DNA from 2 places in the Geobacillus sp. Sah69 genome. Region 2 is predicted to be linked to the other one. Evidence: a T-box and tRNA genes for the amino acid it is inferred to sense, from the RefSeq annotation. Region 2 holds a T-box; the other holds one or more tRNA genes.
The links. A T-box is a leader RNA that pairs with one kind of tRNA and senses whether it is charged. The one in region 2 lies ahead of AP057_RS10430 (valine--tRNA ligase), so its partner is inferred to be a tRNA-Val.
Positions count from the first base shown of each region.

Region 1: it encodes a tRNA-Val, which carries the amino acid that the T-box ahead of AP057_RS10430 (valine--tRNA ligase) is inferred to sense. The anticodon was not compared.

Region 1 covers NZ_LLKS01000042.1:9,453-13,998, forward strand. Annotated here, with positions in the region: rRNA gene AP057_RS10970 (16S ribosomal RNA) at 1-1,099, opposite strand, end outside; tRNA gene AP057_RS10975 (tRNA-Ala) at 1,304-1,376, opposite strand; tRNA gene AP057_RS10980 (tRNA-Pro) at 1,389-1,462, opposite strand; tRNA gene AP057_RS10985 (tRNA-Arg) at 1,467-1,540, opposite strand; tRNA gene AP057_RS10990 (tRNA-Leu) at 1,544-1,629, opposite strand; tRNA gene AP057_RS10995 (tRNA-Gly) at 1,645-1,719, opposite strand; tRNA gene AP057_RS11000 (tRNA-Leu) at 1,731-1,815, opposite strand; tRNA gene AP057_RS11005 (tRNA-Lys) at 1,833-1,905, opposite strand; tRNA gene AP057_RS11010 (tRNA-Val) at 2,191-2,266, opposite strand; rRNA gene rrf (5S ribosomal RNA) at 2,275-2,391, opposite strand; gene lysS (lysine--tRNA ligase) at 2,899-4,383, opposite strand.
Region 2 covers NZ_LLKS01000039.1:115,306-119,851, reverse strand. Annotated here, with positions in the region: gene AP057_RS10435 (folylpolyglutamate synthase/dihydrofolate synthase family protein) at 1-190, opposite strand, end outside; gene AP057_RS10430 (valine--tRNA ligase) at 408-3,050, opposite strand; T-box leader at 3,151-3,480, opposite strand; gene AP057_RS10425 (hypothetical protein) at 3,620-3,808, shown strand; gene ysxE (spore coat protein YsxE) at 3,846-4,546, opposite strand, start outside.

The DNA of each region.
Region 1 (4,546 bases), on a different contig from region 2:
ATCTCACGACACGAGCTGACGACAACCATGCACCACCTGTCACCCTGTCCCCCCGAAGGGGGAACGCCCAATCTCTTGGGTTGTCAGGGGATGTCAAGACCTGGTAAGGTTCTTCGCGTTGCTTCGAATTAAACCACATGCTCCACCGCTTGTGCGGGCCCCCGTCAATTCCTTTGAGTTTCAGCCTTGCGGCCGTACTCCCCAGGCGGAGTGCTTATCGCGTTAGCTGCAGCACTAAAGGGTGTGACCCCTCTAACACTTAGCACTCATCGTTTACGGCGTGGACTACCAGGGTATCTAATCCTGTTTGCTCCCCACGCTTTCGCGCCTCAGCGTCAGGTGCAGGCCAGAGAGCCGCCTTCGCCACTGGTGTTCCTCCACATCTCTACGCATTTCACCGCTACACGTGGAATTCCGCTCTCCTCTCCTGCCCTCAAGTCCCCCAGTTTCCAATGACCCTCCACGGTTGAGCCGTGGGCTTTCACATCAGACTTAAGAGACCGCCTGCGCGCGCTTTACGCCCAATAATTCCGGACAACGCTCGCCCCCTACGTATTACCGCGGCTGCTGGCACGTAGTTAGCCGGGGCTTTCTCGTGAGGTACCGTCACCGCGCCGCCCTCTTCGAACGGCGCTCCTTCGTCCCTCACAACAGAGCTTTACGACCCGAAGGCCTTCTTCGCTCACGCGGCGTCGCTCCGTCAGGCTTTCGCCCATTGCGGAAGATTCCCTACTGCTGCCTCCCGTAGGAGTCTGGGCCGTGTCTCAGTCCCAGTGTGGCCGGTCACCCTCTCAGGCCGGCTACGCATCGTCGCCTTGGTGAGCCGTTACCTCACCAACTAGCTAATGCGCCGCGGGCCCATCCGCAAGTGACAGCCCAAAGGCCGCCTTTCAACCGAAGACCATGCGGTCTTCGGTGTTATCCGGTATTAGCTCCGGTTTCCCGGAGTTATCCCGGTCTTGCGGGCAGGTTGCCCACGTGTTACTCACCCGTCCGCCGCTGACCGAACAAGAGCAAGCCCTCGTTCGGTCCGCTCGACTTGCATGTATTAGGCACGCCGCCAGCGTTCGTCCTGAGCCAGGATCAAACTCTCCAAAGAAAGTTGATTGGCTTTTGCTTCGGCCCATGCGGACCTCCGCTTTTCGTATTGTCCAGCTTCGATCCGCCGCCGCTCGGGGTCAAATAACCTTCACCTTCCGGGTGCAAGCATCCTTGCAGGCGAAGAACATTTGCCCATCGCGGCGACCCGCGGACCTCCGCTTTTCGTCGCGCTTCGTTTCGTTCAGTTTTCAAGGAACGATAATGGAGCCTATCGGGATCGAACCGATGACCTCCTGCGTGCAAAGCAGGCGCTCTCCCAGCTGAGCTAAGGCCCCATGCGGACGCTATCGGGAAGACAGGATTTGAACCTGCGACCCCATGGTCCCAAACCATGTGCTCTGCCAAGCTGAGCTACTTCCCGCTAACGCGCTCGAGAGGATTCGAACCCCTAACCTTCTGATCCGTAGTCAGATGCTCTATCCAATTGAGCTACGAGCGCAAGTGCCGAGGGCCGGACTCGAACCGGCACGGTAGTTACCTACCCCAGGATTTTAAGTCCTGTGCGTCTGCCAATTCCGCCACCCCGGCTAATAGGAAAATAAATGGAGCGGAAGACGGGACTCGAACCCGCGACCCCCACCTTGGCAAGGTGGTGTTCTACCACTGAACTACTTCCGCCCAAATCATTATGCGGGTGAAGGGACTCGAACCCCCACGCCCGTAAAGGGCACTAGACCCTGAATCTAGCGCGTCTGCCAATTCCGCCACACCCGCAAATATATAGTTGGTAGTGAGCCATGGAGGACTCGAACCTCCGACCCTCTGATTAAAAGTCAGATGCTCTACCTACTGAGCTAATGGCTCATGGTTGGGTATACACTCACAGCGAACGATGTCCCTTCCTCTGCTAGCGTATTCGAAGATGCAAGATGCGTCGGGACAACTCGCAGCAAACTCGATGATGCAACGCTCGTTGCTCTACCTACTGAGCTAATGGCTCATGGTTGGGTATACACTCTAAGCTTCATTTCACTCTACCTGCCCCTTCCTCTACAAGCTTATTCGAAGAAGTCAAGTGCGTCGGGGCAACTCGCAGCGAACTCGAAGATGCAACGCTCGTTACTGAGCTAATGGCTCATGGTATATAAATGGTGGAGGATGACGGGATCGAACCGCCGACCCCTTGCTTGTAAGGCAAGTGCTCTCCCAGCTGAGCTAATCCTCCACGCTGTTGCCTAGCGACGACCTACTCTCGCAGGGGCGCTGGCCCCAACTACCATCGGCGCTGGAGGGCTTAACTTCCGTGTTCGGGATGGGAACGGGTGTTTCCCCTCCGCTATCATCACTAGGCAGTCAACAGAACAGACAAGTTATATTATAATCAAATTTGTTTGCTTGTCAATATCCTTTTGTTCGTCATTATTGACGTCTCACGTGCTATCATAATATAACACACTGAAGAAAGCTTGTCAACTCATTTCGTTTTTTGTTTTGTTCTCAAAAACAACATTGCTCATTATATACATTCTATGACTAAAAGTCAATCGTCGAACGAAAATTAGCGTTGGTACGTGTTATAGGCAAATGCGAGTGGTGTATGATGCAAATATGATTTGCCAAGACGATAGTAATGATCAACGATTTTCCGGTTTAGATCTTTCCATTTGTCTAGGACGGGCGGCAAATTGAGAAACTTTGCAACACTATAACTTCGTTCCTTTCGATTTCTCAAAAACCAAACGAATCCGTTGTTTTTCACCGGCCTTCTTAGGGGCTGGCAGCAGCCGGCTTTTTCTTGAATCGAGTTCTCATAACAAACTGTCCCCTGCCGTTGTTCGCAACAGGGGACGATCGTGGTTATTTATGGCGCATTTGCGGGAAGAGCAATACATCGCGAATGGACGGTGAATTGGTCAAAAGCATGACTAACCGGTCGACCCCGATCCCGAGTCCGCCCGTCGGCGGCATGCCGTATTCGAGCGCTTCGAGGAAATCTTCGTCCATTTCGTGCGCTTCATCGTTTCCTTGTTCGCGCTCCTTCAGCTGCTCCTCAAACCGTTGACGCTGATCGATCGGGTCGTTTAGTTCCGTAAAGGCGTTCGCATGTTCGCGCCCGACGATGAACAGCTCAAACCGATCGGTAAAGCGCGGGTCGTCTGGGTTTTTCTTGGCTAATGGCGAGATTTCGACCGGGTGGCCGTAAATGAACGTCGGCTGGATCAGTTTATCCTCTACTTTTTGTTCAAAAAATTCATTGACGATATGGCCGAACGTCATGTGCGGCGCGACTTCGACACCGTGTTCTTTGGCCAGCTCCCGCGCCTCTTCGTCGCTCATCTGCCGCCAGAAATCGACGCCGACATATTCCTTGATCGCATCGACCATATGGAGGCGCCGCCATTCAGGCGTCAAGTCGACAAGATGTTCGCCGTACTGGATTTTTGTTGTGCCAAGCACTTCCGTGGCAATATGAGCGATCAAGTTCTCCGTTAATTTCATGATATCGCGGAAGTCGGCATACGCCTCGTACAATTCGAGCATCGTAAACTCCGGGTTATGGCGGGTGGAAATGCCTTCATTCCGGAAAACGCGCCCGATTTCATACACTTTTTCCAAGCCGCCGACGATGAGCCGTTTCAAATGCAGCTCGATGGCGATCCGCATATACAGCGTCATATCGAGCGCATTATGATGCGTAATGAACGGGCGCGCCGCCGCACCGCCTGCTACGGCGTGCATCATCGGTGTTTCGACTTCTAAGTAGCCATGGCTGTCAAGATAGCGACGCATCGATTGAATAATGAGACTGCGGGTGATGAACGTCTTTTTGCTCTCCGGATTCATAATTAAATCGAGGTAGCGTTGGCGGTAGCGCTGCTCGATATCTTTTAAGCCGTGGTATTTTTCCGGCAGCGGACGCAGCGCTTTTGTTAAAAATTCATACGACGATACTTTGATCGAAAGTTCGCCGACCTTTGTTTTAAACATCGTGCCGCGCACGCCGACGATGTCGCCGAGGTCGGAGATTTTAAACAGCTCGTATTGCTGTTCGCCAACATCGTCTTGGCGGACGTAAATTTGAATTTGTCCCGTCACGTCCTGGATGTGAGCAAAGCCCGCTTTTCCCTTGCCTCTCTTTGTCATGATGCGGCCGGCGACGGCGACTTCGATTTGTTGCTCTTCGAGTTCCTCTTTTGACAAATCTCCGTACAGTTCAAACAGCTCTTCCGCTTTATGCGTGCGCTCGAACCGTTTGCCAAACGGATCGACACCCAATTCCTCAATTTTTTTCAGCTTTTCCCTGCGGACGCGCAGTTGGTCGTTCAATTCTTCATGGCTCATACCTCATTCACTCCATTTAGCGATTTTTTACGAAAAATACTGCCAGCACCCGCTGGCAGTCTTCCGCTGCATGAACGTCATCTCCGTTGTGTGAACTACCCGCTACCTACGCTTCGCTTAGAGGTGAAGGCTTCAAGCGACTTGTGCGTGTTCGCCGAACGGT
Region 2 (4,546 bases):
GCAAAATCGAGCGCAAATAGGCGACCGTTGACCCTTTGCCGTTCGTTCCCCCGATATGGACGGCGCGGACGCGGCGTTCCGGGTGGCCGAGTTGTTCCATCATCCATTCCATCCGTTTCAATCCCGGTTTCATGCCGAGCCGCAGCCGCCCGTGAATCCAAGCGACTGCTTCTTCATACGTTCGAACCATGTTCATCGTCCTCCTTTTTCCATTGGTGTCTTGCCGCCCCCTGTCGGCTTCATGCGGCAGATGCGCCACACATCGAGAAGCGTGACGAAAGCGAGTATATGTTGACAACAAACCTCTTCTCAGAATATGACAAACCTTCTATCATGATCCATCGAAAAAGACGAATCCACAGGAAAGCGGATTCGTCTTCATCATAATCAACCGCCAGATCGTTTGTCTACCGTTTGAGCTCGGCAAGGCGCGCCTTGACGGCTTCGCGTTTTTCGATGTAATCTTGCCGCTTGCGCCGCTCTTCTTCGACGACATGAGCCGGCGCTTTCGCCAAAAAGCCTTCATTCGCCAGTTTCTTTTCGACGCGCTCGACTTCTTTGTTCCACTTGTCAAGCTCTTTTTCAAGCCGCTTCATTTCTTCCTCAATATTGATCAATCCTTCAAGCGGCATGATGAGCTCGGCGCCGGTGACGACCGCCGTCATCGCTTTGTCCGGCGCGGGAACGTTTGTATCAATCAAGAGCTCGCTCGGGTTGCAGAACCGCTCAAGATAGGCGCGGTTTTTCATGAGCGCCGCCCGCACTTGTTCATCTTTCACCTTAATATAGAGCGCAATCGGCTTGCTCGGCGGCGTGTTCACTTCGGCGCGGACGTTGCGGACGGCGCGGATGATGTCGACGAGCATCCGCATTTCTTCCGCGGCTTCTTCGTTCGACAGCTCAGGGCGCACTTGCGGCCACGGAGCGACGGTGATCGATTCGCCTTCATGCGGCAAGTTTTGCCAAATTTCCTCGGTAATGAACGGCATGAACGGGTGAAGCAGGCGCATCGTGTTGTCGAGCACATACGCCAACACGGAGCGCGTCGTCTTTTTCGCCGCTTCGTCGTCACCGTAAAGCGGCAATTTCGCCATTTCAATGTACCAGTCGCACAAGTCGTCCCAAATAAAGTTGTACAGCGTACGCCCCGCTTCGCCGAATTCGTATTTCTCAGCGAGCTTCGTCACCGTCTCGATCGTTTCGTTGAGACGCGTTAAAATCCAATGGTCGGCGACCGTTTTTTCGCCGCTCAAATCAAGCTCCTCGTACGTCATGCCGCCCATGTTCATCAAGGCAAAGCGCGAGGCGTTCCAAATTTTGTTAGCAAAATTCCACGTCGCTTCGACTTTTTCTGTGCTGAAGCGCAAGTCTTGCCCCGGCGAGCTGCCGGTCGCCAAGAAGTAACGGAGCGCATCGGCGCCGTACTGGTCGATCACATCCATCGGATCGACGCCGTTGCCGAGCGATTTGCTCATTTTCCGCCCTTGGGCGTCGCGGACGAGACCGTGGATGAGCACGTCTTTGAACGGACGCTTTCCGGTGAATTCAAGCCCTTGGAAAATCATGCGCGACACCCAGAAGAAAATGATGTCATAGCCGGTGACAAGCACATCGGTCGGGTAGTAGCGCTTGTAATCCGGCGAGTCGGTATCCGGCCAGCCCATGGTCGAGAACGGCCAGAGCGCCGAGCTGAACCATGTATCAAGCACATCCGGGTCTTGTTCCCAATTTTCAATGTCCGCTGGCGGCTCATGGTCAACGTAAATTTCGCCTGTTTCTTTATGGTACCATGCCGGGATGCGATGCCCCCACCAAAGCTGGCGTGAAATGCACCAGTCGCGGATGTTCTCAAGCCAATGCAAATACGTTTTTTCAAACCGTTCCGGCACGAACTGCACTTTGCCGTCGGTTTGCTGGAGCTTGATGGCGGCTTCGGCGAGCGGCTTCATTTTCACAAACCATTGCGTCGACAAATACGGTTCAATAACCGCGCCGCTCCGTTCGCTATGACCGACTGAGTGCACGTGCTCCTCGATTTTAAAGAGGACGCCTTGTTCTTGCAAATCGCGGACGATCTGCTTCCGGCATTCAAACCGGTCAAGCCCCTGGTATTGCATGGCGTTTTCATTCATCGTGCCGTCTTCGTTCATGACGAGAATGCGCGGCAAGTTGTGGCGATTGCCGATTTCAAAGTCGTTCGGGTCGTGCGCCGGCGTAATTTTGACCGCTCCGGAGCCGAACTCCATATCGACATATTCGTCGGCAATGATCGGAATTTCGCGGCCAACGATCGGCAGTTTCACCATTTTGCCGATCAAGTGCTTGTACCGCTCGTCATCCGGATGCACGGCAACGGCCGTATCGCCGAGCATCGTCTCCGGACGGGTCGTCGCCACCTCGATGAAGCCGGAGCCGTCGGCGAGCGGATAGCGCATATGGTAGAGCGCGCCTTTCACTTCTTTATAAATAACCTCAATGTCCGACAACGCGGTTTTCGTCACCGGATCCCAGTTGATGATGTATTCGCCGCGGTAAATGAGCCCTTTCCGGTAGAGCGAGACGAACACTTCGCGCACCGCTTTGGAAAGCCCTTCGTCAAGTGTAAACCGCTCGCGCGTGTAATCAAGCCCAAGCCCTAACTTCGCCCATTGGCTGCGAATATGGCCGGCGTATTCTTCCTTCCACTTCCACGTTTCTTCTAAAAATTTTTCCCGGCCTAAATCGTAGCGCGACAGCCCTTGCTGGCGCAATTTTTCCTCGACTTTCGCCTGGGTGGCGATGCCGGCGTGATCCATTCCCGGAAGCCACAGGACGTCATACCCTTGCATCCGCTTCATGCGCGTAATGATGTCTTGCAGCGTCGTATCCCACGCATGCCCTAAGTGCAATTTGCCGGTGACGTTGGGCGGCGGGATGACGATCGTAAACGGTCGTTTGTTCGGATCACCGGTCGCTTCAAAAAATTTTCCTTTCAGCCACCATTCGTAGCGCCCGGCTTCAACGGCGCGATGGTCGTATTTGGGCGGCATCGACACTTCGTGCTGTGCCATGTTTCATTTCCCTCCTTCAACATGATGGACAATGCGGCCGACGGCGGCTTCCCACTAAGCAATGCCGCACAGCCGGCAAGCAAAAAAGCCCCTTTCATCCGAAAAGGACGAAAGGAGCTGCTTTCGCGGTACCACCTTTTTTCTTAAGCCTAGAAGGCTGGTGATGAAGAGAACCGCAACACGGCCAACCCACCGGTGAAACATCGGCTGGCGAGCCCACAATCAGTTTAGTTGACCGGCCTTCTAGAAGCTTAAGCGCTTCATTGGCATAACGGCATGATGCCGGCTTCCTCTACTCGGCAGCAGCGCCTTTCAAAGAAGCAGCTCAAGGGCGACCTTCCAGCAGCCGTCATCCTAGGAAATCTCGCAGCTTCTGATTTCCCTCTCTGCAGGCGCGGACCGCTGTACTCCTCCCCGTCTTCGCTTTTGTCGTCATGATTCGATTATTATACTACCATTGTCCATCATCTTTGCCAAGTTTTTATTTATTTATTCCATCCGTGTGCATTTGGTGACAAACCACCGCACGTTTCATATTGTATAGTAAACCGGAGAAGGAGGGAACACCGATGCGGCGATTCAACCCGTATTCATGGCCGCCTTGGCTTCGGCAAGTGCGCGCCGTCTGCGCCCAAGTGATCATCCCGCTCACCATTTTTCAAGCGATCCGCACCATTTTTCTGCCAACGACGTTTGATGTCATTTTATTGGCCATCTTCGTTTTCATTGCCGTGGCGCTCCATTTGGAATGGATTTAGTGCGACGCCGTTTTGTTGGGCTGGATTCAAAATCCATTTAACCATTGCTGCTTTCATCCGCCGGCTGTTCATTATCCATCGCCTCTTCCTGCTGCGCGGCGTCGCGTTGGACAAGATGCATGACAACGGCCTCCATGTTTTTGAACGCCCAGTAACAACGTTGCAGCGCGGTCACATATTCCCGTTCGTTCCGCTCGTTCCGCGAAGCGGCCTCATACCGCTCCAAACAGCGGACAAACCCACGCGGCTCCGCCAAATGGCTGTATAAAAACGCCCGCTCCCCGTCGGACAGCGGCAGCTCCTTCTCGTACTCCCCCATCCCTTCAAGCCACTCGCGCCCAAGCGGCGGCATTGTCTGTACGTGAAAACGGAGCGCGGCGATCACATCAAAGAGCGGCGAATTCCAATGCGCCCGCTCCCAACTGATCCAATACGGCGGGAGATGGTGGGAGAGGCGCGCTTTGCCGTGCACCCAGGCGATGCGCCATTGCTTCGTCTCTTTGAGCGTCTCTTCCCACACATCGAGCCGTTCTTCAGCGAACGAGTACGCGCGCATCACCTCATGAAAATAGGTGCAGCATTGGAGCTGAAACGGAGACATGTACCACGCCGCTTCGTACCGCTCAATCCGTTCTTCCCAAACCATCCGCGCCCGTTGCCATTCGTCCTTTTTTTGCTTTCGGTACGCCGCCGCCTCTTCCTCACTCACCTCGATCGTACGGACGGTGGCGCGATGGA